DNA from 2 places in the Paraburkholderia sp. BR10141 genome. Region 2 is predicted to be linked to the other one. Evidence: riboswitches for the same ligand, from Rfam matches in the RefSeq annotation. Region 2 holds a riboswitch; the other holds the start of a gene.

Region 1 (15,115 bases), on a different contig from region 2:
CGCGCATCCGAAATGCGCACGGGGTGCTCCGCCTTGGCGAGCGGATGGCAGGGGGCGGCCACGAGCACGAGTTCCACGGTGCCGATGGACTGGGCTTCGATCACGTGCGGCCAGTTGTGGTTCGGCCCGCTGATCCCCACCGCGCAGTCGCCGTCGAGCACGAGCTTGAGCACGCCGCCAAGTGCTTCCATGGTGAGATTCAGCGCGACGGTGGGAAACGTGAACGCGAACGCCTGCAGGGCCTCGACGAGCCGCTGCGACGGAAACATCACGTCCACGGCCAGCGAAACCTCGCCCTCGAGCCCCCTCTGCAGGCCGGCCGCCTTGGCGTTAAGCTGACCCATGAGCAGATCGAGGCGGCGCGCGTCGGCGAGGATCGCGCGGCCCGCGGCCGTGAGTTCCGGCTTGCGCTTGCCGCGCTCGAACAGCGCGACGCCCAGCAGCGCCTCGAGATTGGCGATCGTATAGCTGACCACCGACTGCGCGCGGTCGAGCTGGCGCGCCGCCGCCGAGAAGCTGCCGGTTTCGGCGACGGCGATCAGCGCGCGGAGCTGCTCGAGGCTAGGGGAGCGGTCCGAGGTGCGGTCCACGAGGTACGGTCCTTTTCGATCTATCGAAAAAATGGATGATAACCATCCATTTTAGACGATTGTTTGAATAGGTTTGGCCGGGTAAAGTGCACACCTCGAATAATGGAGTCGTATGCCGATGAACCCCACCGTCAAGCCCGCCGGCCGCTATAACGGCGTTGCCATGCTGCTGCACTGGCTGATCGCCGCGCTGATCGTCTGGGGCTTTGCGCTCGGCTGGGTTATGACCGACATTCCGGGCATCACGCCCACGAAGCTGCGCTACTTCTCGTGGCACAAGTGGATTGGCGTGACCGTGCTCGCGCTCGTGCTGGTGCGCATTCTCTGGCGCGTGACGCACACCGCGCCCGCGCTGCCTGGCTCTATGCATGGCTGGGAACGGCTCGCCGCGCACCTGGGCCATACCGCGCTTTACGTGCTGATGGTCGCGATTCCGGTCACGGGATATCTCTACAGCTCGGCGGCCGGCATCCAGGTCGTGTACCTCGGCATCTGGCCGATGCCCGTGCTGATCGGCCCCGACACCGCGCTCAAGGGCGTGCTGCGCGTCGTGCATATCTCGCTGAACTACACCTTGCTCACCGTGGTCGTGCTGCACGTGCTCGCCGTCATCAAGCACCAGTTGATCGACCGCCAGAACATCCTCTCTCGCATGCTGCCGTTCGGCACGCCGCGCGAATGACTTCGCGGCGCGCATGCGCCATCTCCATTTCCCGATACCTTCCACCTTGGACCGACTGCCCATGATCCAGCGTCTTGCCCATACTGCTTCCGTCGTCGCGCTCGGCGCGGCGCTCGCCGCCGGCGCGGCACTTGCCACGACCTTCGCCACGAACGCCAACGCCGCGGCCGAAGCCGCGAAGAACTCCGTGAGCGCCGTGTTCAAGCAAATGAATGTGCCGGTCGAAGGGCGCTTCAACCACTTCACCGCCGACGTGCGCTTCGATCCGGCGAACGTCGCGGCATCGAGCGCGAAGCTCGACGTCGAGGTGGCGAGCTTCGACCTCGGCGCGCCGGAATACAACACGGAAGTCGCCGGCGACGAATGGTTCGACGCTTCGCATTTCCCGCACGCGACCTTCGTCTCCACGCAGATCAAGCCCGCCGCGAACGGCGCGTTCACGGTGACCGGCAAGCTGACCATCAAGGGCAAGACGACCGACGTCGTCGTGCCGGTGCAGTACCGCAAGGACGGCGCCACCCAGGTGTTCGACGGCACACTGCCGATCAAGCGTCTCGCTTACGGCATCGGCTCGGGCGAGTGGAAGGACACCTCGATCGTCGCCGACGACGTGCAGATCAAGTTTCACATCGTGTCCGCCGCGCACTGACGCGCGGACGGCACCGCTTTTTCATCCCGTTTCTCCCGCACCAGGAATCGATTCATGAAGACCACGATTTTCGCCGCGGCCGTTGCCGCCTCGCTCGCAGCCTTCGTCGCCACGCCGGCGCTCGCAGCCGCCACGACCTATAACCTCGACCCGATGCACACCTATCCGAGCTTCGAAGCCGATCACTTCGGCGGCGTCTCGGTGTGGCGCGGCAAGTTCACGAAGAGCTCGGGCACGGTCACGCTCGATCGCGAGGCGAAGACGGGCACGGTGGACGTGACGATCGACGCATCGTCGATCGATACCGGCAACGCGAAGCTCGACAAGCACGTGAGCTCGGCCGAATTCCTCGACACCGCGAAGTTCCCGACGGCCACCTACAAGGGCACGTCGATCCGCTTCGAAGGCGACAAGCCCGTGGAAGTGATCGGCACGTTCACGCTGCATGGCGTGACCAAGCCGCTGAACCTGAAGATCGACTCGTTCAAGTGCTTCCAGAACCCGATGCTCAAGCGTGAAGTGTGCGGCGCGGACGCATCGGCACAATTCGACCGCGCGGACTACGGCGTGAACTGGGGCCAGTCGTATGGCTTCAAGACGGCGACGACGCTGCAGATCCAGGTCGAAGGCGTCAAGGCGGACTGAGTTTGCGCGCGGCATGGGCCGCGCGTCGCTCGATGCGAAAAAGCCCGTGCGCTGTCAGGCGCGCGGGCTTTTTTGTTGCGGGAAGCGATAAGGATGACGAAGTGTCGTCAGTGGATCGGCGACGTTGCGTGCGTGCCGCGCGGCGACAGCGCGACGTCGACGACGTGCGAATGCCAGATCCCGCAGGTGGCCTTCACGGGCACCCAGGCGTACTTGCCGCGGACCTTGGCGAAGGCGCGCAGATGGATCAGTGTGTCGATGGACGGGGCAGGCGCAAGTGCGTCGCTCGCGACGGGCGTGGGCGTGGCATTCGCGGGCGCGGGCTGCTCGATTTTCGCCGAGAGCGCGCGCCGATCGGGCACGAGCAGAGAATCGTAACGCTGCGCCTTATGCACCCACTGGTCGAGCGCGGCAACGCAATTGACGACGGCGTCCGGCACGCGCATGCGGCGCAGGTATGCGTAGTCTTCGGGTTGCGGTTGAATTTGCGCCTGAACGCGCAGACTGAGCCAGAAAAGCGCGAGCAGGGCGCAGGCAAGGGTCGTGAACTTCATGATGACGTGGCCTGTGCAGCGGGGATGGGACGGCGGGGGAGGGAGGGAGTATACATGCTGGACGCATGCTCGCGCGCCGAGTCACTCAAGACGCTTGAGCCGGCGCCGTACGCTGCAAAGCAAAAAGCCCAGTCCGGAGACTGGGCTTTTTGTTTGATGCTTTGGTAGGCCGTACGGGATTCGAACCTGTGACCAACGGATTAAAAGTCCGCTGCTCTACCAGCTGAGCTAACGACCCAAAAGAGAAGCGGGATTATAGCGGCGTCTGGTCAACGCGTCAACTTTTGCCGTCATAAAACCGATGGAAGCGCCCGGAGCACGCCGTGCCCCGGGCCTTCCCTGTATGCGAGAGGCGCATTTCGCGGCATTGGCATTAGCCAGCGCCACGTCACGCCAAAACCATCCAGCAGCGCTTATTTGAGCTGTGAAAGCTTGCTCTGCGCCGTCTGGGCGACATCCGAGTTGCCGTATTGCGAAACGACCTGCTCGAGCGTGCGTTTGGCCGCAGCCTTTTGCCCCTGCTCGATCTGATTGTTTGCAATGGCCAGCAGTGCCTCGGGGGCACGCGGGTGTTGCGGGTATTTGTTGACGACGTTCTGCCACGTCGCGGTCGACCCCTTGTAGTCCTTCAGCGCATACAGCGCGTTGCCGAGCCAGTACTGGGCGGTCGGCTGGTAAGGACTCTGCGGGAACTTCGCGATGAAGCTACGGAACGATGCCGCCGCGTTCTTGAAGTCGCCGTTGCGGAACTGCTGCGAAGCGGCGTTGAACGCGTCCATCTCACCCGGCTGAACCGTGCCTTGCATGCCGTCCACGGTCTCCTGCTGCGGCTCGAACTTCTTGAGTCGCGTGTCGAGATCCGTGTAGTAGTCCTTCTGTTGCTTCTGCAGGGTCGCCAACTGGTTCGCCATATCCTCGTTCTGTCCGCGCAACGTCGCGACCTGCTGGTTGAGCTGGTCGAGGTGGTTGGACTGGTCGAGGATCGTGCGTTGAGCGGCGGACAGCTGGCTGGACAGGCTGTCCGTTTTCGCGCGCAGGTCGAGAATCGCCTGGCGCGCCTGATCGTCATCGAAGATACCCGCGTGGGCCGGCAGCGCCGCAAAGGCGACGCCAGCCACGCAAGCGGCTGCGGCTACGCGCAGCGGGGAGAAACGGTGCGACATACGCCCCTTCATCCAATGCTCAATTACTGTTGATACACGAGGTCAGCACGGCGGTTCTGCGCCCACGATGCTTCGTCGTGGCCCGTTGCGACCGGCTTTTCCTTACCGAGGCTGACGGCTTCCATTTGCGAATCGGGCACGCCCATCAGCGAGAGGGCGCGACGGACCGCTTCAGCACGCTTTTGACCCAGCGCCAGGTTGTATTCGCTCGTGCCGCGCTCGTCGGTGTTGCCCTGGATCAGGACGTGACGTTCCGGGTGCGTCTTGAGGTACTGTGCGTGAGCTTGCAGCAGCGACTGGTAGTCGTCCTTGACGGCGTAGCTGTCGAAATCGAAGTACACGCTGCGCTTGGCGAGCGGGCTGTTCGGATTGTTCAGCTCATCGACGTTCACCTGGGCGACCGCGTTCGGGTTCGGCTGGGTGTTCATCGCACCGGCGTTCGGGTTCGTTTCCTTGACACCCGACTTACACGCTGCCAGTGCACCGATCATCAAGACGGCCAAGGCCAGGCGTACTTTCTTCGACATCATTATTTCTCTCCTGAAGTGTTATTGCATAAAAGGACCCCAGGACGGCTCGCGTACGCTGCCGCCCTGAACGGACAGGATTTGCCGCGTACGACCGTCGGTCGATACAGCAGCCAGCACGCCACGGCCGTTCACCTGTGTGGCGTAAAGAATGTACTGACCGTTCGCCGCGAAGCTGGGCGACTCGTCATGTGTCGTGTCAGTGAGCGCCGTGGCGACACCGGACTGCAGATCTTGAATGTACAGCTTAAATCCGCCGCCCGTGCGTGAGATGTACGCCAGTTGCTTGCCGTCCGGGCTGGCCTTCGGGCTCGTATTGTAGTTGCCGGTAAACGTCACACGCTGTGCCGCTGCGGCGCTTTCGCCCTGGGCCGGCATCTTGTAAATCTGAGGCTGGCCGCCGCGGTCGCTCGTGAAATAAATCCAGCGTCCGTCAGGAGAGTAGTTGGGTTCGGTGTCGATCGTCGTGCCTTGCGTGAGGCGGTGCAGGCCGGAGCCGTCGGCATTGACGGCGAAGATCTGCGTGTTGCCCGTGCGCGACAATGCTACTGCGAGCGTGCGGCCGTCGGGAGACCAGGCCGGCGCCGAATTGTTGCCCTTCTGGTCCGAAATGATCACGCGGCGACCCGTCGGCAGGTCGTGCACGTAGACGATCGGCTTCTTCTTTTCGAAAGATACGTAAGCGACCTTGGTGCCGTCGGGCGACCAGGCCGGCGAGATGATCGGCTCGGGGCTCGACAGCGCGATATGCGCGTCTTGTCCATCGGAGTCCGAAACCTGCAGCTGGAAGCGGCCGCCCGTCTTGATCACGTATGAAAGACGCGTGGCGAACACGCCGCGATCGCCGAGCAGCTTCTGATAGATGTAGTCCGCAACCTTGTGCGCGCTCATGCGCAGGCCGCTTGCCGGGCTCGTGAGCACAAGGCCGCCGAGGCTTTCGCCCTTCACGGTGTCGTAGAGCTTGAAGCGCACTTCGTACTGGCCGTTGGCGAGCTTGTTCACGCTGCCCGCAACGAACGCGTTGGCGCCCTTGGCCTTCCAGCTGCCGAGGTCGACGGAGTCGTTTTCCGAGATCGGTGCGCTGCCGGCATCGATATTCGTAAATTTCCCGCTGCGTTGCAGGTCGGCGCGCACGATGGCCGCGACCTGCTCGGGCGAATTCGCTTCACCGGCAAAGTTAGCCGTGGCGATGGGGAACTGGGTGGAGCCCACGCCGGTGACGAGGACGTTGAGTTGTGCGTTCGCCGCGCCGCCCGCCGTGATCAGGCAGGACGCGACGAGGGTTCGCAGGCCAAGCTTCGTCATCAATGTCATGCTGTGATATTTCCTGAAAAAAGCAATTTTGTCATAACGCGCAACAGCAGACTGACCCGAAAACGTTCGAATCGTTCCTTATTAGCCACTGTTGCGCGGCGGCTTTCCTCAACCTTTCTGCGCCTTGCGCTCGCCATCAACCAGCCGGGCGCAAGGTGATCTTGAAGCTCGAAGGCGCCTTGCCGTCGGTATCGACCGGCATCGGATCCGAGCGCTGAACTGCCCGCAACGCGGCGTCGTCCCACGACGCGTTGCCGCTGCTGCGCGAGATCGTCGCCGAAAGCAGCGTGCCGGTCGGCGAGCAACGCACCGCGATCTCTGTTTCGAGACCCGACGTTTCGCCCGCCCACACGATGTTCGGACGCACGCGGCGGCGCACCTTGTCGGCGTAGCCCGGCGACGTCGCGTTGCCGCCCGAGCCGCTGCCCGTGCCGCTCTTCGCGAGACCGTTGCCGCTCGTGCCTTCGCCGCCACCCATCGAGCCTTGCATCTGCGCGATGCGAGCGCGGCGTTCCGCGTCGAGCTTCTTCGCCTGGGCGTCGGCTTGCGCCTTCGCCTTGGCCGCCTTCTCGGCGTCGGCCTTCTTCTGCGCGTCGAGCTTCGCCTGCTTCTGCTGCTCTTCTTCCTGCTGCTGCTTCTTGAGCGCGTCCTGCTGCTGCAGCTGCTTTTGCTTCTCCGCCGCGGCTTGCTGCTGTTCCTGCTGCTGCTTGAGCTTTTCGGCCTTCTGCTGCGCGGCCTGCTGAGCCGCGAGCTGCTGCTGACGCTTCGCTTCGGCTTCCTGCTGGGCTTTCAGACGCTGCTGCTGCTCGGCCAGTTGCGCCTCGCGCTGCGCTTCCTGCTGCTTACGCTTTTGCTGTTGCAGCGCAATGTCGGCTTCCTCGGTTTGAGGCGGCGGCGGGGCAGGGGCGACCGGCGCGGGCGGCGGCAGCGGCTTCGGTGTCGACAGGTCCGGCACCTCGGTCCACAGTTCCGCCTCTTCACCCGCCGGCGTGCTGTTCTGCCAGCGGATGCCGTGATAGAGGAACAGGCCGAGCAGCACGTGCATGAGCACCGCGAGGGCGATAGCACGTCCTGTGCCACGCTCTCGCGGAGGCTGCAGCGGATACGAATCGTTCTTGCGGATCATTGCGATTTGACGAGCAGTCCGACACGTTTGACGCCATGCGACTTCAGGTCGGACATCACGTTCATCACCGTCTCGTATTTGACGGACTTGTCGGCGGCGATCACGACGGGCTGGTCGGGATGGCTCTGCTCGCGATCGGCGACGAAGCCGTTGAGATCGGCGCGCGTCATGGTCTGTTGCTGCGTGGCGCCGGAGTCATCCTTATAGCGTACGCTCAGATTGCCGTCGGGGCGAATATTGACCACGACGGGCGGCACCTGCTGCTGCTGCGACGCGCCGCCGACGGTCGGCAGGTTGACAATGGACGGCGCCACGAGCGGCGCGGTCACCATGAAGATCACGAGCAACACCAGCATCACGTCGATGTACGGCACGACGTTGATGTCGGCCATCGCACGGCGCGAGCGGCTGCCTCGCATGCTCGAACGGACTGAGCCTCCCATCTTCGACTCCTTGCTTCGTGAAGATTAGTGGGCCTGACGCTGCAGGATATTCGAAAACTCTTCGATGAAGGTTTCGAAGCGGATCGCCAGACGGTCGATGTCGTGTGCGTAGCTGTTATACGCGACCACCGCCGGAATGGCGGCGAACAGACCGATCGCGGTCGCCGTCAGCGCTTCGGCGATGCCGGGCGCGACGTTCGCGAGCGTTGCCTGCTGCACGTTCGCGAGACCGCGGAACGCGTTCATGATCCCCCAGACCGTGCCGAAAAGACCGATGTACGGACTCACCGAGCCGACCGAAGCGAGGAACGAGAGGTTCGCCTCGAGCGCATCCATTTCGCGCTGGAAGGCGGCGCGCATCGCGCGGCGGGCGCCGTCGAGCACGAGGCTCGGATCGTTCAGGCGCTTCTCTTTCGCCTTCAGGAATTCGCGCATGCCCGACTCGAAGATACGCTCGAGCGCGCCGATCGTGTGACGGTTGTTGGCTGCGCTCTGGTAGAGCGCCTGCAGGTCGCCGCCTGACCAGAAGTCGCGCTCGAAGCGCTCTGTCTGGGACCGCGCCCGGCGAATCGCAAACCACTTGCGGAAGATGAAAGTCCAGGAAATCAGCGACATGAGCAGAAGAAGCCCCATCACCGCCTGTGCCAGTATGCTCGCATTAAGAACGAGAGAAATGATCGACAGATCTTGTGTAGTGTTCATATAGGTTCGTTGTGACGTCCCGAAAGGGGCGAGCGGCTGCAAGACAACGCAAGGCTTCCCGTAGGCGGTTGGGAAGCTCTCGTGCCGTCGCGGCCGAACCCTGCTTGGTCCTGCATTGACCGGCGCGAGTTCACTGGCGTCGTATCAACGGTAATTACTGCACTGCCGTTGACACGGCGTACAGGTCTTTCTGGGGTCCACGTTGCAAGGCTTCATGAACGGGGGCCGGAATGGGTGCGGGCCGCATGGCCGTGCTGTCGACGCAGGCGACGCGAATGGTGCCCGTGGCGAGCAGCGTGTTTTCGCGCCACGCTTCCTGCATGAAGTCGACCGAGGCGCGGCCCAGCTTCTCGACGCGGCTGACGGTGGTGACGACGTCGTCGAGGCGCGCCGGCGAACGGTAGTCGAGCGCGGTGCTGCGCACGACGAAGAGCACGCCCGTTTCCTCGGCGAGCCGACGCTGATCGACGCCGCACGCGCGCAGCCATTCGGTGCGCGCGCGTTCGAAGAACTTCAGGTAATTCGCGTAAAACACGATGCCACCGGCGTCGGTGTCCTCGTAGTAGACGCGCACCGGCCACGTAAAGCCGCGCCCGGCCGGTGACGACGCCGCGTCCGGCTTGCTGGTGGAATTTTCCATGCCGCGCATTCTACCGGAACGCGAGGCCCCCACGTCTTTCGCACGACTGACGTAAGTATTAAATTTGTAAGGTATTTTTAGCCGCGGTGGATACTGGTACCGGCGAATGTCTGGGCAACGGGCATCAGTTCGATCGTGTTGATGTTGACGTGCGCGGGGCGCGTGGCGATCCAGTAGATCGAATCGGCGATGTCCTCGGCCGTGAGCGGCTGCACGTCCTTGTAGACGCTGGCTGCCCGGGTGTCGTCGCCGCGAAAGCGCACGTTCGAGAACTCGGTGCCGCCGCACAGGCCCGGCTCGATGTCGGTCACGCGCAGTGCCGTGCCCGCGAGGTCAGCGCGCAGGTTCAGGCTGAACTGACGCACGAACGCCTTGGTCGCGCCATAGACGTTGCCCCCCGCATACGGCCAGCGGCCCGCCACCGAACCGATATTGAAAATGTGGCCGCGGTTGCGCTCGACCATGCCGGGCAAGAACGCGTGAGTGACCTGCACGAGACCGGTGCAGTTGGTGTCGATCATGGTTTCCCACTCGTCGAGGTCGGCCTTTTGTGCCGGCTCCACGCCCAGCGCGAGGCCGGCGTTGTTGACCAGCACGTCGACGCCGGCGAACCCGGGCGGCAGCGCGCCGGGCGCGGCTTCGACCGCCGCGCGGTCGCGCACGTCGAGCTCGATGGGCAGGAGGGCGTCGCCGAGTTCGGCGGCGAGGGCGTCGAGGCGGTCCTTGCGGCGAGCCGTGGCGACGACGCGATGTCCGCCCTTCACGAAGGCGCGAGCGATGGCGGCGCCGAATCCTGCGGACGCGCCGGTGACGAAAACGATCATGGTGGCTCTCTGGTCGGTAGAAGGCGGGAAAAGGGGAGAGCCTACTTGCAATGCCGCATTGCGGCAAGAAAGGGACAGTACGCGCGCGGATCGCATGGCCGGCGCCGCCGCACGGCGCGTCGCAGCCCGCGGGACGCCCGAGCGCACTGGGGGCGGGCGGTTGCCTATTCCCTGCCGTTCCAATAAACTAACGCGCTCAATCCCTGCGTGACTGGCGATAGGGTTCCGAAATGGCGGCATTGGCGGTAGCCATGCGCTCGTTATTGGGGACTCAAGGTGGAACGACCCACCGTGAAGCGCAGGGTGCCGTTTTGCCGTTCGCCTGGGCAGCCTGATTTCGCGCGCTTTCGTTTGCGCTGCGGGGGCTGTCCTGCCTCGCGTGTGCGGCACCTCCTTCCGCCACGTCAAGGCTGGCCTCTTCGCCAGCAGCGCCGCGTACCCGCTACGCGTTCCGCGCGAGACCCGGTCAACCTGAACACACTTAACGGAATCCGTATGTTTGACAGAGCCGAAAGCACCATCGCCAACGTCGATCCCGAACTCTTCAAGGCGATCGAACTCGAGAACCGCCGCCAGGAAGAGCACATCGAGCTCATCGCGTCGGAAAACTACACCTCGCCCGCGGTCATGGCCGCGCAGGGTTCGCAGCTCACCAACAAGTACGCCGAAGGCTACCCCGGTAAGCGCTATTACGGCGGCTGCGAAAACGTGGATATCGTCGAGCAGCTCGCGATCGACCGCGTGAAGCAGCTGTTCGGCGCCGAAGCCGCGAACGTTCAGCCGAACTCGGGCTCGCAGGCCAACCAGGGCGTGTTCTTCGCCGTGCTCAAGCCGGGCGACACCATCATGGGCATGAGCCTCGCCGAAGGTGGTCACCTCACGCACGGCATGGCGCTGAACATGAGCGGCAAGTGGTTCAACGTCGTGAGCTACGGCCTCGACGCCAAGGAAGACATCGACTACGACGCGCTCGAAAAGCGCGCGCACGAAACCAGGCCGAAGCTGATCATCGCCGGTGCGTCGGCTTTCGCACTGCGTATCGACTTCGAGCGCATCGCCAAGGTTGCCAAGGCGGTTGGCGCGTACTTCATGGTCGACATGGCGCACTACGCCGGTCTGATCGCCGCGGGCGTCTACCCGAACCCGGTGCCGCACGCCGACTTCGTCACCACGACCACGCACAAGAGCCTGCGCGGCCCGCGCGGCGGTGTGATCCTGATGAAGGCGGAGTTCGAGAAGCAGATCAACTCGGCCATCTTCCCGGGCATTCAGGGCGGTCCGCTCATGCACGTCATTGCCGGCAAGGCCGTGGCGTTCAAGGAAGCGCTCTCGCCGGAATTCAAGACCTACCAGCAGCAAGTGGTCGACAACGCCCGCGTGCTGGCGGAGACGCTGGTCAAGCGCGGTCTGCGCATCGTTTCCGGCCGCACGGAAAGCCACGTGATGCTGGTGGACCTGCGCGCGAAGAACATCACCGGCAAGGCGGCGGAAGCCGTGCTGGGCACCGCGCACATCACGGTCAACAAGAACGCGATCCCGAACGACCCGGAAAAGCCGTTCGTGACGAGCGGTATCCGTCTCGGTTCGCCGGCCATGACGACGCGCGGCTTTGGCGTGAAGGAAGCCGAGCAGGTCGGCAACCTGATCGCCGACGTGCTCGACAATCCGGAAGACGCCGCGACGATCGAGCGCGTGAAGGCGCAGGTCGCCGAGCTGACGAAGCGTTTCCCGGTTTACCGCTAAGCCACGCGATAACCCATGCGCTGCCCCTTCTGCCGGCACGAAGACACGCAGGTCGTCGACTCGCGCGTGTCCGAAGACGGCGCCGCGATCCGGCGCCGCCGCCGCTGCCCGGCCTGCGACAAGCGTTTCACGACGTACGAGCGGGTCGAGCTGGCGATGCCTTCGATCGTCAAGAAGGATGGCAGCCGCACGGAATTCGACCGCCGCAAGATCATGGCGAGCATGCAACTGGCGCTGCGCAAGCGCCCGGTTGCGGCCGATGCGATCGACGCGGCGGTTGCCCGTATCGAGGACCAACTGCTCGGCAGCGGCGAGCGCGAAGTGCGCAGCGAGCGCCTTGGCGAGCTCGTCATGGGCGAATTGCGCGAACTCGACAAGGTCGCGTTCGTACGGTTTGCTTCGGTGTACCGACGCTTCGAGGACGTCTCCGAATTCGAAGACGTGATCGAGGAATTCCGCCGCGCGGGCGCCAACAACCCCGCGAAAAAGCGCTGAGCGCATTCCCATTTTTCTTCCCTCCTGCCAGGCCGCTGTCGTAACGCTTGCATTCTCGCGAGCCGACGTTGCGCGCACCAGCTAGCCGTTCGGCTAATTGTTTCGTTTCGTTTTCGTCCGTAGATTGATGGCAATCCGCTCGAACTAAGGATTGCTCATGAAGTCCGGAGGATTCACGCTCATTGAGACGATGGTCGTCATCGTCCTGCTAGCGATCTGCGCAACGGTTTCCACGCCCGTTTTCACCGCGTGGCGCGTGCGCGATCAGGTCGACGCGCGCGCCAACGCCATGCTCGGCACGCTCGCCTATGCACGCAACGAGGCCATACGGCGCAAGGCGCGCGTCACCGTTTGCCGCGTCGACGCCGCGCGCCATTGCCTCGAGGCGGCCAAAGCGTGTCCGTCCGGAATTGCCGACTGGTCCTGTGGCTGGGCCGTCATGATCGAGCGCGCCGGAGCGTCTATCCCGTTGCGCATCCAGCCGGCGCTCGATGCGATCTCCGTGGCGTCGGGCCTCACCGCCATCACGTTTTCGCCGCCGGCGGGGCAGACCATCGGCAGCTTGCGCAACTTCGAGATTGCCCCGCGGGTCCCGTCGGCGGCACAACGCGGTGCGGGCTGGCGTCGCTGCATACGCATCGCACAGGGGGGGCGGGCACGCATCAGCGACGGCGCATGCACGGGGGCGTCATGAGCCGGGTGAGCGAGCGCGGCGAGCGCGGGTCGACGCTGCTGGAGGTCGCCATTGCGCTCGGCATCATGGCGATGTGCGGGCTCGGCCTGATGAGCACCCAGCTCGGGCTGGCCCGGCATGCGCAACTGGCAGCGGCGCGCGAGCGCGCGGCCTTTGCCGCTGACGCCATGGCCGAAGCGGCGCGCGTGGCGCGGGCAACGCCCGCCACGACCGATCGATGGCAGGCGCTGGCGGCGAGCGTCGTGCCCGAAGGGCGGCTGACCATGTCGAGCGCGGGCGGCGACGCATCGATCGCGTCCGTGAGTTGGGCGGCGACACCGCACGGCGCAGCGTCGGGATCGACGCCGGTTTCGCGGGTTGCGCGGTGTCTCGATGCCACGGCTTCCGCCGGGCGCGCCTGCGTCGCCCTCGTGTTTTTGCGATGAACATGCGGCTCTCCCACGTGCGCCGGCAGGCTGGCCACACATTGCTCGAACTGACGATCGCCGTGGCGCTGGGGCTCGTGGTGACGCTTGGCGCGCTCTCGGCATATCGCATGCAGCGCCTGGCATACGCGCAGGCGAGCGACGCTGCGCGCATCCACGAGGCCGGCATGAATGCGTTGATGCTGATCGGCGAGCAGATTCAGATGGCCGGTTTTGTTTCGGCGGACGCACGCTCGCCGCTTGCCGGCGCCGCGATCTTCGGCTGCTCGGCGGGGAGCCCGAGCGGTACCGATGCGGCGCTTGCCTGCGCGCTGCTGCCGAGCCGCTCCGACGGGTTGGCCGTGCGCTATCAAGGCGACAGTGTATCGACGTGGCCCGCCGCAAACGGCCAGGTTACCGACTGCCTCGGGCAGGGGGTTGGTATGGGGAGCGTGGAAATCGTGAACCGGTATTATGCCGCGGCGGCGAGCCACACGACTCGCGAAAGCGAGCTTTACTGCGCGGGCTCCGGCAAGGTCGGCAAGCCACAGCCGCTCGTCGAGGGCGTCGAGCGTTTGCGCCTGCGCTACTGGACGGCGGGCGCGGCGCAAGCGGTCGAGGCTTCGGCGCTGGCGCGCGATCAGTGGGCGTCGGTCGTCGCGGTCGATCTGTGCGTGCTGGTGCGCGGAGCGGCCTTTGCGCGGCGCATCCGATACGTCGATTGCGATGGCGTGCAGGCGCTCGGCGCGGATGGGCGAGCGCGACAAGCGTTCTGGCGGCACATCGTGCTGCGTAACGTTTTGCCGGCAGCGTCATGAAAATGAGCCTGCGCGGGAAGCGTCGCACACTGGCCACGGCTCGCGGCGTGGCGCTCCCAGTCGTGCTGCTTGTCGTCGCGATGATGCTCGCGACCTCGGCGGCGTGGTTCGAGGCCGCGCTGCTGGCGCGGCGCAACGCGGATGCCGTCGCCGATCATCTGCAGGCCTTCCATGCCGCCGACGCCGCGCTCGTGTTGTGCTCGCGTGCGCTGACGAATGGCTCGCTGGCCCCACCAGCGGCGGCCACGCAGTCAGGCGAGCCGCAAGCCTGGCGGCGGCAGGACAGCTTCGAGCGGCAGACGGTTGCGCCCCTTGCTGCGTGGCCGGGGTCTGTGCGCACGCCGCAATGCCTCGTCGAGGCCTGGCGCATCGAGATCCGTCCGCTGGCTCGCGCGTATCTCGTCACGGCGCGAGGGTTCGGCGCATCGGAAGACACCCAAAGCTGGCTGCAGGACCAGTTGGTCATCGAAGCCGAGGGCGACGCGACACGCGTCGAGCATCACTGGCGCTACGTCGTCGCGAGGCCCTTTTGACGAGGCAAACGGGAGGTAAGGTGAAGAGCAACCGGTACAACGCGTTCACACTGCTCGAACTGGTCATCGCGCTGGCGGTGGCCGCCATCGTCGCCGCCTTCGCGATGCCGGGGTGGAGGGCGCAGATCGCGCGGGGACATCGCATCGACGCCGTGGCCGCGCTCTATCGCGCAGCGCAACTCGTCGATACGCAGAGCGCGTCGATGGCACTTTTGCCCACTGGGTTCGACCAGGCTCCGCCGACGGGAACGCCCGTCTACCGCCTGCGTCTCATGCCCGCCGACGATTCCAACGGCGGCTACGCCCTCGTAGCCGATCCGGTGGAAGCCGGGCCGATGCGTGGCGATGCGTGCGGCGCCTTCGTACTCGACGCAACCGGCACGCGCAGCAATCGTGCTGCAGGCAGCGGCGTTGTCCCGGCGGCTACGCAGATGTGCTGGAGGGACCGGTGAACGGCCTGGAGGGCTGCCGCGGGCGGCGGTGATCAGCCGGTGAGGTCGTCTTCGTCGGACTTGTCGCGGGCAGGCCGGTTCGCAGAGGTGCCGCGCTGGCGCCGCACCTGCTGCCAA
Region 2 (15,115 bases):
ACAGTCGCTGGTCGCGCGCATTTATACCTTGGGAGCGTCATCCAGCATTCAAGACAGACCCGGCGCAGCAGGCAATAATACAGCAGGAGCGCGAACGGATGCGCAAAGCCATAACGAAATACTTTAAGCAGCTGGATGTCCAGAATCAGCGACTCGTTTCTGGCGGATTTAATCCTCAAATAAATATCGATAGTATCAATGGGTTTATTTTGACTTTTTTTGAGACCACGAGGATCCACAAATACCTATAGAACGTGATGGGCTCTGAGTGACCGGGCTGGGCGATGACCGAACCTTCGCACTGAGGCGTTGCGTTGTCGCCCCCTAAGTCGGCGCTGGCAGCGGCCGCCGAGCAACGCAGGGGCTGATTACTGAAACAAGACAAGTGCACGAGAAATACGGGGGCTTTCTTTCGTGCGCAGTTCGAAAGCGCGGTTACACGGCGCCGACCTCGACGACAGGCGCGCCTACTGCTGGACTCATCAGGCTGTTAGCCCCCTTTCAATCCGGAATACAGGGGGTACTCCGTACCATTCCGGAGCAGGCCTTTCGCGGACAAATCTGGAAAACGTCTGGGTTGCAGTGCTTGCACGAAAAGATCACATAGCGCGAGATGAACATGCAGGTCGTGCAGCTTTCCACCCACGCGCCATCCCGCTGCTCGCGGGCAATGGTTGAAGCGCCACAGTTCGGACAAGCGTCGAAAAAGCTAGCCATAGCTCACCTCAGCAACGACGTGAACGGCGCGAGCGCAATGAAGTAAAAGACTGCCGCCAAGGCACAAACCGTTGCGCGATCCACCCTGGTACCGTGTCGAAAAGTAAAGGAAGCGCCTGCGGCAAAGATGAAAGTAAAAGCGATCAACAAGATGGCGACAACGGCGATCAGCACCATCCGGAGCAATGGAAGCGGGAAAAGCGGTCGAAATGCGTAAACCACGTACACATATGACGCTGCCATTCCGAGTTGTGCGATACCGACGGACAGGACAATCGGCTGAAGGAGTAGTGGAAGCGCAGTGACGACCGCCAGCGTCATTGCAATGTAAAAATACGTCGTATCGACGGAGCCCGCTGGGAGGACCTTCTGTGAGTATTTGAGAATTGCTGCTATTACCCCACCGCCGACGACCGCCGTACCGGAAAGGCCGGCGCGCTTTAACCAAGTCGCTGCCACTTTGGGGTTCGCAGGGTAAAGCGACAAGTGCATGCCAAACTCCTGGCGGCAAATAGATCCCCGTACTGGCGTCATGGCCGTTTAGAATCTCGCGTTCCTCGTGAAGTTATAGGCCAATTACGTTGCGCACAGTTTCACACTCGTGAGATCTGTGCGGTAGCGCACACAGCGTCGCGGACGTTCCCGGGGATTGTCGGCTGCATGGCCACTATCAGGCACTCGGGCCGTCAAATCCGCCAATGAGACCCACCAGCCGTTAGCGCGTTTCGCCGGCAACGGCCGTATGCAATACGTAACCGCCATTCGACTGACTACATGCAGCAATCGCGGCTGTGCGGGCCATCATCGCGAAACGCTAATCCAACGCCGCGACCTTGCGGGGTTGGCGCGCTTTGGACACCCTAAAAGGAACATACTAGCTCTGCGAAATGTGTCATGGAACGTGGATAAGATCACTACTGACCGATGTGACCGCCCGAAATCGACCCCTAGCAGTCACTGGCGACAGTCCGGTTTGGGGTAGCCTGCTGAAACACGGCAGTAATGCTCCAATCATTCCACCATGCCCCTCCGCACAATAGCGGAGCGGGCTTGCGTACCGAGGGCGGCCGCTACGCCGTCGTCATGCGATCTACATCTACGCATATCTTGAACTCGACGGTTGCGGCTTCGCCTAGATTCGTCCTATAAGCATCTCATGCCTGAGTTTGCGGCAAACCCCGTCAATTCCCGGAAATAGGGTAGCGGCGGTTATGCCCATGTAAGAGAGGTCGCTGAGTGCTTTCTCGGCTTCCGAGATTGGGATATCAACCGCTAGCAGTAGGTCGTTATTCGGTGTCACTACACGGGCGGTCAAATAGTGTTCAATATCTTTGACTGTTGATAACGTAAATAGTCCCTGCTGTGCGAGTAAACGTGGGTTGTCGCGCGCCGACACCTTCAAAAACGCAATGCCCGGTTCGAGTTCTGTCAATCCTATAATGGGAGGCGCGTACTTTGTGGCGAAGTTCTCAGTTAGCGCATAGACACGAACGTGCGTGGCGTCTGATGTTTGTCGACGCTCAAGCGCATCCGAAAAGGCGAAATAAGCGGCGATGTATGGTGACTGCGTCCAATCGAGAAGCGGCGTAGGGAACCCGTGATGCTGCGCAATCGCAATTAGCCGAGCAAAATCACTGGGGTCGCCGCGCTGTAGTACAAGACCGAAAGCCTCTAAATGCTGATGAAGTTCTGTGACCGTGCGAGCGTTGTAGTACCAAAGATCACTTCTGCCCGTTCGGTGATACGACGTTTCAAGCTGCCAGCGACGGTCGGCGTGGCCTCGAAATGCGGCGGCGCGCTTGTCGCTCTCCCGGATAGTCGCAGCCCAAGTCTTGTAATCGCTCCATGTGTGACATGAGGGCACGTCGCCGAGCCCATGAGGCGTTAGGACTCGCCCGAATCCGGCTCGCCCTTTAACACCATTGCTGGCCCACCACTCGCCAATAAAAGTACGGGTTTCTTCGTCAAAGCGTCCGCATAAGCCAAAACTTAACGGCTGATAGTCTTGTATTGGGAATGACACAAGAAACGGGATTCCTATGTCGTTGCGATGGTACATGGCCTCAGCTTGGGCGACGAACTCGGGATCGATAGACTCGAATTTCACGACCATGCCAAACGGGGTGCCCCCGTTCATCGGGCGTCCCACAAGCATCAGCCCACGATCCGGCCGGTTTCTATCGACGTTCAACACAAAGTGTGCTTCCTGCGGCGGCACCATTCCGTGCGGGCTATGTAAAACGCCAAAGAACTGACCAAAGAACGGCATGTGCTATCCCCGAAGATGAACACTCAGAAGTGTACCGTCCCTCAACGTTCTATCCATCCATACGATACGGTTCGGGGAAAGGCGTACGAGTTGCTCGGCGCGCTCGATTCGCCGCGCGACGGCTGAAGCTGAGCCCTGAAGTTGTAAGAAATCCCTCGTTCGCGAGTGGCTGCTTTGGGGCGACAAGTTTTCAACGGTTACGGGCCGTTGCTGGCCCGACAACTGCCCGATGCAATGAGCCGTAGCCGACCCCCAGGCGGTTGCCCGAGCTTCCCCGAGCGGACCTTCAGGCGCTTCCTGCCGCGTGCTCGGCTGCGGTTACCGTCTGTGAGATGAGCGTTGAGATCGTCATCGGGCCGACGCCCCCCGGAACGGGAGTCACCGCAGCACATCGACCAAGCAGGCCGCCGGCGTCAATGTCCCCCATGCCGCCGACGTGGTATCCCGCATCGATGACGATAGCCCCGTCACTGAGCCACTCTCCCCGAATGAATCCGGGCTTTCCTACCGCGCCAACGATGAGTTCTGCGCGCCGAACCTCCGCTTCAAGACTGACGGTCTTCGAGTGGCACAACGTCACCGTCGCGTTGGCATTGGACAACATCAGGGCCATCGGCTTTCCGAGGATCGGGCTGCGCCCCACGATAACGGCGCGCCTGCCTGACACATCAATCCGGTAGTGTGAAAGCAGACGCATGATTCCGGCTGGCGTGGCAGACCCGAAAGCGGGCTCGCCGAGCGCCATCAACCCGAAGCCGTGGCTGGTCACGCCATCGACGTCTTTCGCAACAGCGATCCGGTCGAAGCAGGCGCGTTCGTCGACATGACCCGGCACCGGATGCTGGAGCAGGATGCCGTGCACCTCCGGATCAGTGTTCAGCTGGTCGATTTCTGAGAGGACGTCGTCGGTTGTCGCGGAGGAGGGCAGCGTGATCGCTCGCGAGGCCATGCCGACCCGGCGGCATGCATTGCCCTTCATGCGCACATAGGTCGCCGACGAAGGGTCATCGCCCACGAGGATCGTTGCCAGTACCGGTGGCTGGCCGCCGTTCCTCCTCTTGAGCGCAGCGACGCGATCCGACAGTTCGCATTCGTGGAGCGCGGCCAGTTTCCTGCCGTCAAGCAAGGTCGTCATGCGACCTCCCGCTGCGGAAATCCAGTCACCGCCTGTCCGGAAACAGGCGCATGCAGGGCAACGCATCCGAAGGTCGGGAAAGCCGGTGAGCGTGGTTCACACGGCGGAGAAGGCAGGCATAAAACGGCGATGCAGGCATTGATCATGGGAGGTCTCCAGAACGGACGATCAGATGCCCAGGCGAACGGCGGCGCTACGTCTACGCTCCCCGATGGTGCTCCATCCGTTTTCGCCAGTCACGCAGACGCCGTATCTTACCGCACCCCCGGGATCGCCGCCGGTTCAGTCCGGCACAACGGGCGCCGCGACTGGAGAGCCGAGGGGCGTGGCCACCGGTCGTACGCGTCCTGCGTCGCCGCGGTTTACCGGTCAGGGTCGGTGCGCGGGGTGTGCAGCATGGCCGTGATAAGCGGCGTTATCGCGGCCAGCACGGACAGGTGGCTGGACGACTACGCAATCGATGCGCCGCAACCCCCGGCCCTGGTGGCCGGGCGAGGATGACGTTGCTGCGCAGTCAGCCGTTCGCCACTGTCGGCTGCAGTCGCGCTGCGACACGCGGTACGTGCGCACGACAGTGCGAAATCTGCGAAAAGGCTTTCCCCCGTGTGTGGGGGATCTTGCCGTCTCGCTGCAATTCGTCACCCGGGAGCGCGGTTTCGGCGGGCGGGGTCGGCGGCTCACATGGCTGTATGCCGCTAGCGCGGGTCCGGAAAAGCGAGGGTGTGTGTCGGTTCTTACAAAACGGCACGCATTGGACAATCGCCGTCCCGCGTGTCGGGATAGATATCTGTACGCGCCTGCCCGCCGCTATCCGGCTAGTCGCCGGGGCTAACGCACGGATCGACATTCGGCTCCTATCCTCCGGCGCCGTTGCCGGGAAGTCTCAGGCCTTCGCAATGCCGGGCGTGTGCCGAGTCGGCACCGTAAGGGTTACCTCAGAGACGCCGATCGCGCGCATGCATTGATACATGAATGCGAGTTGAAATGTGCCGCGACGAACCTTCTGAGCAATCGACGTCTCAGTTTCTTGGATGCCCTGCGCGACCATCAAATTGGCCAATTGGGCGTACGTAATGTTGCGGTGCATCAAAATCGTCTTGAGCGCTTGCCTCGCCGTCTCCGTATCGTCAAACGTCGCGATTGCTGCAGCCCCGCTCATCGCACCTTGCACCTTGTGCTTGGATTGCATACTATCTCTCTGAATGCAGTGATATATCTATACAAAGAAAGGGTTAACTCTAATTACAACAATATGTCGCCATATGTGACATTTTCGTGCCGATAGTAATCTGCTTAAAGCAGCAAGTAATCGGAAACTGTTGAAGATTCAACAATGCATTTTACGGCGCTAGCGGGGGATGCGGTAGCGCATCGCCGCGAGGCGACTGCGTTCGCACCTGCGATGCTGATCGAGCCCCCAAGGCCGTCCGGAATTCTGGCACACAGTTGCACTTGTTCGGTCAACCCAAGTCGACGGGGCGACCCAGCCAATCTCTGGGCGTCACTCATTTATTTCGTAATGCTTATGATTGTGCTGCAGCCAACCACTGCTACCCGGGAGGTGTGATGAAGTCGGGCTTGCGAACAGAATCGGAACGACAACGCCAGCTGTTCCAAAAGGAGCACCGGGGACGCGGAGACGGACGTGACTATGTACCTGGCCGCGCCCTTAGGGAGATGGCCCGGGGAGGGCGCCTGCATCGATTTGCCTGCACGCGGTGTGGTCGGCGTCAAATCGTGCTGCCATCGGACGTAGTTCTGGCTGTGTTTCTTGAAGAGGAGTGGGATTCGGAGACATGTGAGATCAAGGAGTACTGTCCCCACCTGGAGGTTGAGAAGACCCTGCAAATCGCGAAGTCGTTAGGTGTAAGGCATCCTGCGTTACGGGACGGAAGTCCAGCCCTGCTAATTACTACCCTGCTTGTCTGCAAGCAGACGAATAATCAGTTTGGATGGACTGCGATTGATATCTCATCATCGCGTTCTGGGCAACGCGATGTTCTTTCGGCAAGCCGCCAGATCAAGGCGGAGTTCTGGCGGCAGGCAGGCGTATCGTATCGGATCGTATATTCCGATGGACTCAATAGTCACCGGGCGAAGCACTTCTGGGATTTATTCAATGTAAGAGAAAGAGTTCTGGTTCGCGGGTTGACGAACGATGAGCGGGAAGCGCAGGACGCAGTTCTCAGGCGCTTCAAGGTGCGCAAGGACGCAACACTCTTGGATGTCTGTCGTGAAGCAGCATACGCACGTGGCATACCGCGTGCCGACTGTGTGGCGGCCATGAGACGCTTGATCGCGCTGCGCATGATCGAATGTTCGCTCGACGTTCCCGTTCTGCTCGCGCAGCCGCGCAGTGGTTCACGTATCTGCGTTGAAAGCAGCAGGCCCGACAACGAGATGCGCTCCAGCAGGGCGACAGAGAAAACACCTGACACCCTGAGTAAATGGAAAGAGATGTTCTGTCGAAAGAAGGAAGGTGAGATGCGCGAATGATGGAGGAAACCATGTGAATTTATTTGGAATGCGAAATATGGCTAGGAAAGTACAAGAAATGCCAGCTGTAAGAGAACTATTCAGGGATGAGTCGAGCAGGAAGATATTTAGAGTCGTGTACGTCGAGCGGGGAAAGGCGTCTGATTGGGATGAGACGGTGGTCGTTCTATGCAACATATTTGGAACCCACCTCGATATTCAGTTTCTCTATCTTCGCCAGTTTTTTGCGCGCCGTATGCCCGAGTACGGGGGGGAAGGGCGTTTAGCCTACGTCAAGCCGGTGGATGATCCCTACGGAATACTTCGAAAAATCCATTGGGATACACCAGCCAACGAAGATAAAAGCATTGAAAATTGGAAGCGTATCGAACCATTGGTGAATGACAGAACGAAATTTTATCGGACTCTTTCAAGTGGAGCAGACCGGAAGAATATTCTTCAGGACCTTGCAGATGACGCTGGTGTGAGTCTGCAGCGAATTCGAAGGTTGCACCGTCTATATATGCAGCGAGGGATGAACAAAAACGCGGTGGCAGCCGAGCTATGGCGTTGTGGGAGGCGGCATCAGCCGCCTAGGTACGAGGAAGGGGAGAACGCCGCGCCGACGATTGCAGCGAGAAAATATGAGAACAGACCCGGGAGAAAACCATCCCGCTCTGGTCAGCATGCAGTCAGAACAGAGGCTCTTGAGCGCCTGTTTGAACAATACATAGATATTTATATCACCAGCAAGTTCGGTCCGTGGGAGGTCGACGTCAGTGATGAGTTGATGGCCGAGATTCGACGTTTCAATAGTGAAGCGATTTTTCCCTCTACGAAGCGACGACGAAAAAAGAAGACAGCGAAATCTCGGAAGAAGCGATGGCCAAGACCGTCTGACAAACAGGCTGGAAAGAGAAGGCGGTCAGTGTGGCAAGACCTGGTCGATCACCTGAATTGGGTCTGCCGATGTGTTCGGATGGTACGTGATACCAATGGTCAGGTGATTGAACTTGAGCTGGCGCCCTTTGGCATCGTAAGTCATCGCCAACTGACTTACTACTACAAAACACGTGTTCCGATTGAAGTGAGAAACATTCGGAGCGTAGGGCCAAAAAAATACTCCGCTCAACATCGACCAATACGCGGCCATGGCTTGCAACACTCGCTTGGGCCAGGCATGCAGTACATGATCGACGCGACGATCGCCGACATTTACCTCGTGCTTGCCTATGACAGGACTGTAGTGGTTGGACGTCCGACTGTCTATCTCGCGATGGATCTTTGGAGTCGAATGATCGTGGGGTTTCATGTTAGCTTCGACCCACCGTCGTTCGATAGCGTCGCCTTGATGCTTGAGAATATTGCCACACCGAAAGTTGAGCTATGTGCGAGATACGGAATACAAATCGCTCGAGATATCTGGCCGTGTGAGTATCTACCTTCGTCAGATTTTGTAGCGGACCGAGGTGGTGATTTTATGAAATGCGCTGCATGGATGGAGGTTAACCAGGCGCTATCTGTAGCCATCAGTAATGCCAAGGCGTGGGACCCTACACTTCGTGCCTTTATGGAAAGACGATTCGGGATCATCCCAGCTATGTTTCAAAGGGCAAGTTTCGGTGTTGTTGAGGCTGACAGCGCAACACGGGGAGCTCCAAAATATCCGTGGGACGCAAGACTGACGATTACGGAGTTTGTGAAGAGACTGATTCGCGCGATCTTAAGGTACAACCAGACGCCAATCGGGCGACGCAGCGCCATGCCAGAGCTGGTAGCTGAAGGACTCGCTAATACACCGCTGAACCTATGGAACTGGGGGATCGACAACGTGACTGGATCGTTGAGAAGGCACTCGATTGATGAAATTCGCTGTGCCACCTGGCCGACAGAAATGGCTAAACCGACTCGATCTGGACTTGAATGGCGCGGTATGTACTACACCTCGCCATTCGTTGAGTCTAATCTCATACATTGCGGGGCGAGGAGCGCAAGGAGGGAGGTGCCGATCCGGTTCAACCCGAATGATCCAGCGCAGATTCTCTTGCCAGGTGAGCATGGCCTGGAATATGGACAGCTGGCCGACACCAACGTGAAAAAGCCGTCGGGATGGACGTTGATGGAATGGGAAATCTTTAACGATCAGCATCGGCGAATAGATCGGGAGAAACATGTCGCGCTTGAGTCGCAGCGAGTGATGGATCTTCTCAACAATACCGACGAAAGTCGGGCAGCGGACGCTGAGCAGAAGGCAGCGTTGAAAGCAGCCGGACTCGCACATCCGACAGCGTTACGCAGATCGGCTGTCAACAATAGACAGATGAGCGGGAGGTCAGATGTTGCCGGCTTCGGAAAATTCAAGGTCGAGAAGGGTGATACGGGGAAAGGCGGACGCGATCCGGTGATGCGCAACAACGTTCCCGGCTCAGATATTGAAGAGCAGGACGAGATTCTTCGCGCAGCCTATGAGAATAGCAGGAAGGTTATTGACGGCGAGTGATCAGATGTTTGGAAAATTTATGTCGCCCATTGGGAATGATTGAACATGGCCTCCACATCAACTAAATCTGATTATTCCAAGTTGGAATTCGGAAAGGAAGAGCGGTACAGGAAGGTTCCAGTTGATGTAAAGAATGATGCAATTCTGCAGCGAATGTGTCCATCAGTAGAGGCGGTATACCATGACGACGCATTGGAATTGAATGAGAATTCAGACAATCCATTAATATTAGCGCTTCCTCGATTTGAAACGCGAGACCGATTCTCGAAGGCCATGAGAATCAGCTTTGCCGTACCGCATTCTGACGACGCCAGAAAACTTTCGAGTCAATTGCGATTGCTTGGAATCGAGCGGATTTCGCGAGTACTCACGCTCACAGATTCTCATTTCCAGCTTTTGGACTGGATGCATATTTCACTCCGCCACCGTTATAGAGGGCTCGTGCCAGTTCGCGCGCTGAGAAGTATGGCTCAACGCAACTACAGGGAAACTCAGCGAGGCAGGCCACGAGCGATCTATACTCCGGATCCGTCCCATGCTGACTGCATTTCCGTGCTGGGCATATCCGGCGCCGGGAAGACAACTATGATGAAGATGGTGCTCTGCATGTTTCCGATGATTATCGAACATACAGAGTTCCGCGGCCTCAAGGCACGATTCACTCAGGTCGTCTGGATGATGGTGTCCTGCCCGCCGAACGGGTCGGTACTTACCTTGCTCAAGGGGATTTTGTATTGGTTCGATGAAAATCTTGGTACACATTACGTACAGGAAGCGGGTAGTCGAGCAAACTCCGGAGATTTGATCAAGTTTATTGTCGATAAAATTAAGAAGCATCACGTTGGCATGCTGATTATCGACGAAATACAGTTCGCCGTTCGATCTGCGGAGAGGGCTGATCTGGTGGGCTTTATCACGACCCTGCTTAACGACGGTCAGTGCCTGTTCGTGCTGGTTGGTACACCTGACGCTGGCGAGGTGATAAAAGAAACGATACGCAATCTGAGGCGCGTGGTGAGTCGGACATATATTCCACTGGAACATTTTCCGGAGCCTGCAGATGCAAAGCGTCTGGCGAGCAACATTGTCGCCATCGACTTCATGCCAGAGAAACCCGACAACCTGGACGAAATCATCGCGACGCTCATCGACGTCGGTGCGAGCTCGCCAGCATTCATGAAGCTTGCGTGGGAGCACACGCAGTATATGGGCGAGCGAGCAAATAAAAAGAAGGTAACTCCCGCGCTCATAAAAAGCGCGGTGAGAAAACCGTTCTCTCTCGTCAAGGGGCTTCTTGAGGCACTGCGCAATAGGGACGTCGTCGCCCTGGACGGCTATCGGGATGTCGCTGAGGAGCAGATGATTGCGATTCGCAAGAAGATAGCGTTGGAAAGAAAGAGAAGGAACATGAAACTGGATCCATGCAGGGATGAAGCGGCGGAGTTGTTCTCCAGTTGCGTCCAAGTCTTGCTGAATCTTAAGTGGCCAGAGACGGCGGCAGAAAAGTTTGTGAGGGAGAAACTGCTGGCCGATGCTTCTCTTACTGTGGAGCATATCTTGCGTATGGCGCTTGAAAGTAGCCCTGGAACGTAGCGAGGTGTTAGCTGAGCAACCGGGTTAATCGTTGAAGAATTTCCTTTGCGGGTCAGGGAGGATGGCGGAATGACAGTCTATCTGGATGCGCCTTTGCCAGACGAGATTCTTTTTAGTGTTATCGCGAGATATGTCGAGAGTTCCGGTATCAAGAATACTTCTCAATTCCTCAAGATTTTATTCGGGGAAGAACGTGCGAGAAGTGATAATTTCGAGCAGCTTGCTGACCAGACATTTCGGGCATGGGGAATGAATGCGGGGGAGATACGAGGAAGGCTGACTTTATTTCCATTTTATTCGGCGATCTTCCCGGGTTATGGGCGTATGGAAGCGGTAGGGAGAAGACAACGCTGTACGTCATGGTCCGGATTTGTGGAGCCCGGGAAGCCCGGGATTCGATATTGTGAAGCCTGCTGGAGGGAAGACGACAAGAATGGCTATCCTCGTTACTGGAGGCGCGCACACCAACTGCCTGGGGTTGTTGTGTGTACTGAGCATCGGCATGTTCTCTTCGGTCAGCGTTCGTCGTATGCGCGGTCTCTCCTCGATGACGCCGCTATGCGTGGGATGGGTTTTCCTGTTGTTGTTGGATCTGTGCGAGAGTCGGAAGCGTGGGCGGATGTGGCGATCCTTGCTGGCAAGTTGCTGCGAGGTGAGTCTTCATGGTCCCAGTTTGCGTTGCAACGCTCGCGCATGAATGTAACTCAAAGATGCGGATATGTCGTTGGACGCAAGGTGGATGCAGGGAGAATGGCAAGAGACTTGATTGCGCGGCTCGGTGCCGGATATTTTGATGCGCTCACGTCAACAAGCGATGTATCGTTAGAACTGCTGCGGGCGATAACTTTGCCTGACGTCCGTGTATGTGGCCCTCTTTGTGCATTGTTGGTTGGTTATATATTAACTGACGTCGTTGTCCGCTTATCACGCTCGGACGCGCCAGATTGTCCGGGAAGTCAGGATCACCATGATGGTAGGCATCGTGTAACTGAATGGGCAAATCGCGATCAGGGACCTCATTATCTCTGTATATGTGGACTTTCATTTGTCTTAGTTCGTGGGGAGCAGGGCGTCAGCATTGAGCTCACGCAGGAAGGGCCGGACGTAGCACTGGCCGCGAAGCTCCTGCTGGAAAGATCGCACTCAGTGCGAACGCTAGCGCAAACGTTGGGACTGACGGTTCCGGCGATCAATCAGCTAGCAGATAGTCGACTGGAGATCCGGTGCTGGAGCCGAAGAACAGAGCGAGCGAGAGGGCTTGTGCGGTGGATCGAACACGTTATCAGTTGTGGCTGTGCAGACGGGGCATACGCAAGTCGCGCGCATTTATTTCATTCGCTGGGTAGACTCGTCGAGGTGCTTCCTGCTTCAGTGATTCCTTGCAAGGCGAAAACCTTCGGGAACGAACGACGAGTTCGCGGAGAGCGATAGGGCATACGATTCAGAGGGCTAGTCGCTTGTGCTTGGACGGAGCAGGCTGAGTGCTTTTCGTGGGGAATTCGCGATGGCCACATATTTGGACGAGCCGTGCAGTGACGAACCATTGTTTGGCGTTGTAGCACGGTATCTTGAGCGCGTGCCGGGTACGAATTCGATTTGTGTCCTGAAGAGGCTGTTCGGAAAGCGATATATGCAGGCGGCAAACCTTGGTTCTCATACGGACAGGGTTGCGTCCGAAACCCAGGTTTGCTGGGGAATGTCCGCGGAAGAAATCGCCGAGCGCATGACGATGTTCCGCTATTTCGCAGCCTTTGTTCCCGAAGATCGAGCGAAGGACATGCTCGATTGTGTTACGGGAAATCTGGGGCCGGTATACCGTGGGCCGCGCGGGCATGTGAGACTTCTTGAAGTCCAGCGTTATAGACATCGTTATTGCCGGTCTTGTTTGGAAGCTGACAGACTTGCTGGCGAACCCATGCATTGGCGGCGCTCCCATCAGCTGGCAGGAGTAGTGGTTTGCGTATGGCATGGAGAACTACTTTGGGAATGGGAATATGCGAATCCCGGTCTCGGATTCGTGTCTCCAAGTCTGAATCTCGGGAAACCGATCCAGTTGATAATCTCTGAGAGGCAGCGTGGGGCACTCCTGCAGGTGGCTAAAATTTCCTGTGATCTGTTGAATGGGAAAGTAGCGATTGATCCAAAAATATTCTTCAAACATTTTGAGGAATATATAAGATCAAAATCCGCATATCTTGGTGGGATACGTCGAGATCAATGTTTGATGAGGGTCGTTGAGAATGCTTTTGGGCGATCTTATGTTGATTCCCATTCTTTAGATTTGAGTATGCGCTATTTTAGGCCTCGCGATGGAGTTGGGGGAGTTTTTGCGCTGCGTTTCGTGGCGGCTGCTGCTTTGGTTTTGCTGATCGAATCCGATGCGGAATTGATTGCCAATCTGGATTTCGGAGATCTGTATGGAGGCGTATCACCTGAGTCCGTTCGGCCGCGTTCGTATTGGGCACGTAGTCGGGCTATCCCATCCTGCGTGTGTCCGAGCACATTGGCCGAACACGGCAGCGGCCACTTCATCGATAACTGGCGTTGGCTGAGAGGGAGTTGCCGAGGGCGATGCAGTTGTGGCATGAGAGTGATATATCGTGCTGTACCGAATGCGGGGCCTACAATATCTGTTACTAGATGGGGAGATCTATACAAAAATGAAGTGAGGAGGCTGGGCAGGCGCGGCATGAAAATCTCAAAGATTGCCAGCCGTCTTTCAATGCCAGAGAGCTCGGTTGAGAAGATTCTAATAGACGCAGAAGTGCTACTTCCACGCCGCTTGAGGAGCAAAGGAAAGTGAGCATCGAATGTCCATGTGCGGCATCCCAAGTTCATTTGCCTCTCGTTGTGCGGTCGATCTTGGCCTCATGGGTGAGCGCTGCGTGCATGTCCCTCATCAAGCAGCGGACTGTCGAAAGACTGCTGTATAGGGTAGCGACTAAATCCGTCGATGAAGCACTTTTGCGCCCGATGGAATGAGGATGACAGAAGAAACGCATTCCTTGAGTGAGTCATTGCGCGTAAGAGGCGAACTACCAGATGTCATTGCGTTCCTCCCCAACCACCATTCGCTCGCAATCAATACAACGGTTTATCTAGGAGAAGGGTTCCTGCGTTTGCGGCGAGTGCGCTCTGAAGTCTTCGATGAAATGGTAACGGGTGCCTGGGCGCGCGAAATGATACCCAGCTCGGAAAGTAGGAAGAGCACTTTGCCTATTTGTGGCGTCGGCTTCCTGGCCTCACATGCGAAATAGACTTGGTTGACAGACCGGGCACGTTGACAAGGTCGTCGCGCGTAAGCCCTTGAGCGACACGCTCCGCTCAAACGACGCTCGCCAGCGTGCTGACGTCGCTGATGGGAGAATCTGTTCGATCCACGGGGTATTTCGGACATTGCTATTGTTCGGCGAAATGCTAGCAAATGAATACCTCAGCTTGGTCGAAACGGCTCCTAACGGGTACGACGAAGCGAATCGCGTGTCTCACCTCAATGTTTCGTATCCAATCGGGTGGCAATTCAGCTCGCGAGCATGAGTTGCAACGCACGATATGCTCCTTTAAAACCCTCGCGTGGTTCCCTGCTCGACGGCGGCAGCGGCAAAGTGGAAATCCAAACCGGCTCAACATGACTCTCTTCTTCGGCGGCGGCTTCGCCACGCGTCCTACTCGCACAACGATGGTAACCGGGGGGGTTAGCAATCAACCCCGTTGCGAGCGGGTGTCTGGAAGGAAAGCGACCTTGTATGTGAAGTCGCGGTGCAAATCTTCGGACAGACCTGGCTGCTCACACCTCTATTTGGCTCATCCAATGTCAGGCGTGGGTTGCGCAGGTTGAGGGGCGCGTGTTGTGGGTTTCGAGATGGTGCCAGTAGTTGTGTTGCGCCCCTTATTTTTTTGGGGCGGGGATGCCCTGCTGGACGGCCCGAGTGCGAACATCCGTCCGCCATTTGATGTGCCGAAACATAGGGCGACAAGAAGTGCGGACTCTCCGGCAACATTTCCTCGCGCTGTGGGCGCCACTAAGCCGCGAGTTCAGGGGATTTGTGGGTGTGCACTTTTTTGTACGCCAATATCCGTACATCTCGCGTTCCCTCCCCGCTTTCGCGTGGTCTAGCGCGATGCAAAACACCGGGAAACAACGCCTGGCAGTCGGTAAATTCGCCGGCCCGAGCCCATTGCATCGCGTGGATCACCGCTGCGTTAGCAGCGACCCACACGCATTCGATTCAAGCCGTCGCCTGCTGCGCAACCCTGGTCGTGACGCGCACGCGGCTCACATACGCCAGCGCGGACAAACTGATCATGGCGGTCGCAATCAGCCAGTAGCTCGGCGCGCTCTTCTCGCCGGTGGCGCTCAGCATCCACGTGACGATGGCTGGGGTAAAGCCGCCGAACACGGTCACGCCGATGTTGTAGCCGATCG

Evidence for each region. A riboswitch is a leader RNA that binds a small molecule or an ion and turns the genes downstream of it on or off. The one in region 2 is predicted to bind ZMP and ZTP.
Region 1: another riboswitch for ZMP and ZTP. It lies ahead of glyA (serine hydroxymethyltransferase); the one in region 2 lies ahead of ACOJB8_RS27220 (tetrahydrofolate dehydrogenase/cyclohydrolase catalytic domain-containing protein).

The regions. Positions count from the first base shown of each region.
Region 1 is NZ_JBMIQH010000007.1:122,723-137,837, forward strand. It holds gene ACOJB8_RS12340 (LysR family transcriptional regulator) at 1-590, opposite strand, end outside; gene ACOJB8_RS12345 (cytochrome b) at 709-1,272, shown strand; gene ACOJB8_RS12350 (YceI family protein) at 1,334-1,921, shown strand; gene ACOJB8_RS12355 (YceI family protein) at 1,976-2,566, shown strand; gene ACOJB8_RS12360 (BspC domain-containing protein) at 2,674-3,120, opposite strand; tRNA gene ACOJB8_RS12365 (tRNA-Lys) at 3,283-3,358, opposite strand; gene ybgF (tol-pal system protein YbgF) at 3,534-4,283, opposite strand; gene pal (peptidoglycan-associated lipoprotein Pal) at 4,307-4,813, opposite strand; gene tolB (Tol-Pal system beta propeller repeat protein TolB) at 4,832-6,124, opposite strand; gene tolA (cell envelope integrity protein TolA) at 6,261-7,250, opposite strand; gene tolR (protein TolR) at 7,247-7,693, opposite strand; gene tolQ (protein TolQ) at 7,718-8,395, opposite strand; gene ybgC (tol-pal system-associated acyl-CoA thioesterase) at 8,550-9,044, opposite strand; gene ydfG (bifunctional NADP-dependent 3-hydroxy acid dehydrogenase/3-hydroxypropionate dehydrogenase YdfG) at 9,113-9,859, opposite strand; ZMP/ZTP riboswitch at 10,057-10,194, shown strand; gene glyA (serine hydroxymethyltransferase) at 10,355-11,602, shown strand; gene nrdR (transcriptional regulator NrdR) at 11,618-12,097, shown strand; gene ACOJB8_RS12420 (GspH/FimT family pseudopilin) at 12,255-12,791, shown strand; gene ACOJB8_RS12425 (hypothetical protein) at 12,788-13,216, shown strand; gene ACOJB8_RS12430 (PilW family protein) at 13,219-14,013, shown strand; gene ACOJB8_RS12435 (pilus assembly PilX family protein) at 14,010-14,546, shown strand; gene ACOJB8_RS12440 (type IV pilin protein) at 14,567-14,998, shown strand; gene ACOJB8_RS12445 (DUF3318 domain-containing protein) at 15,031-15,115, opposite strand, start outside.
Region 2 is NZ_JBMIQH010000022.1:116,330-131,444, forward strand. It holds gene ACOJB8_RS27205 (hypothetical protein) at 1-251, shown strand, start outside; gene ACOJB8_RS27210 (hypothetical protein) at 721-1,209, opposite strand; gene ACOJB8_RS27215 (FRG domain-containing protein) at 1,850-2,986, opposite strand; gene ACOJB8_RS27220 (tetrahydrofolate dehydrogenase/cyclohydrolase catalytic domain-containing protein) at 3,273-4,121, opposite strand; ZMP/ZTP riboswitch at 4,289-4,371, opposite strand; gene ACOJB8_RS27225 (DUF6471 domain-containing protein) at 5,005-5,310, opposite strand; gene ACOJB8_RS27230 (PDDEXK family nuclease) at 5,859-6,617, shown strand; gene ACOJB8_RS27235 (hypothetical protein) at 6,655-9,096, shown strand; gene ACOJB8_RS27240 (ATP-binding protein) at 9,142-10,689, shown strand; gene ACOJB8_RS27245 (TniQ family protein) at 10,759-12,120, shown strand; gene ACOJB8_RS27250 (TniQ family protein) at 12,194-13,492, shown strand; gene ACOJB8_RS27255 (MFS transporter) at 14,919-15,115, opposite strand, start outside.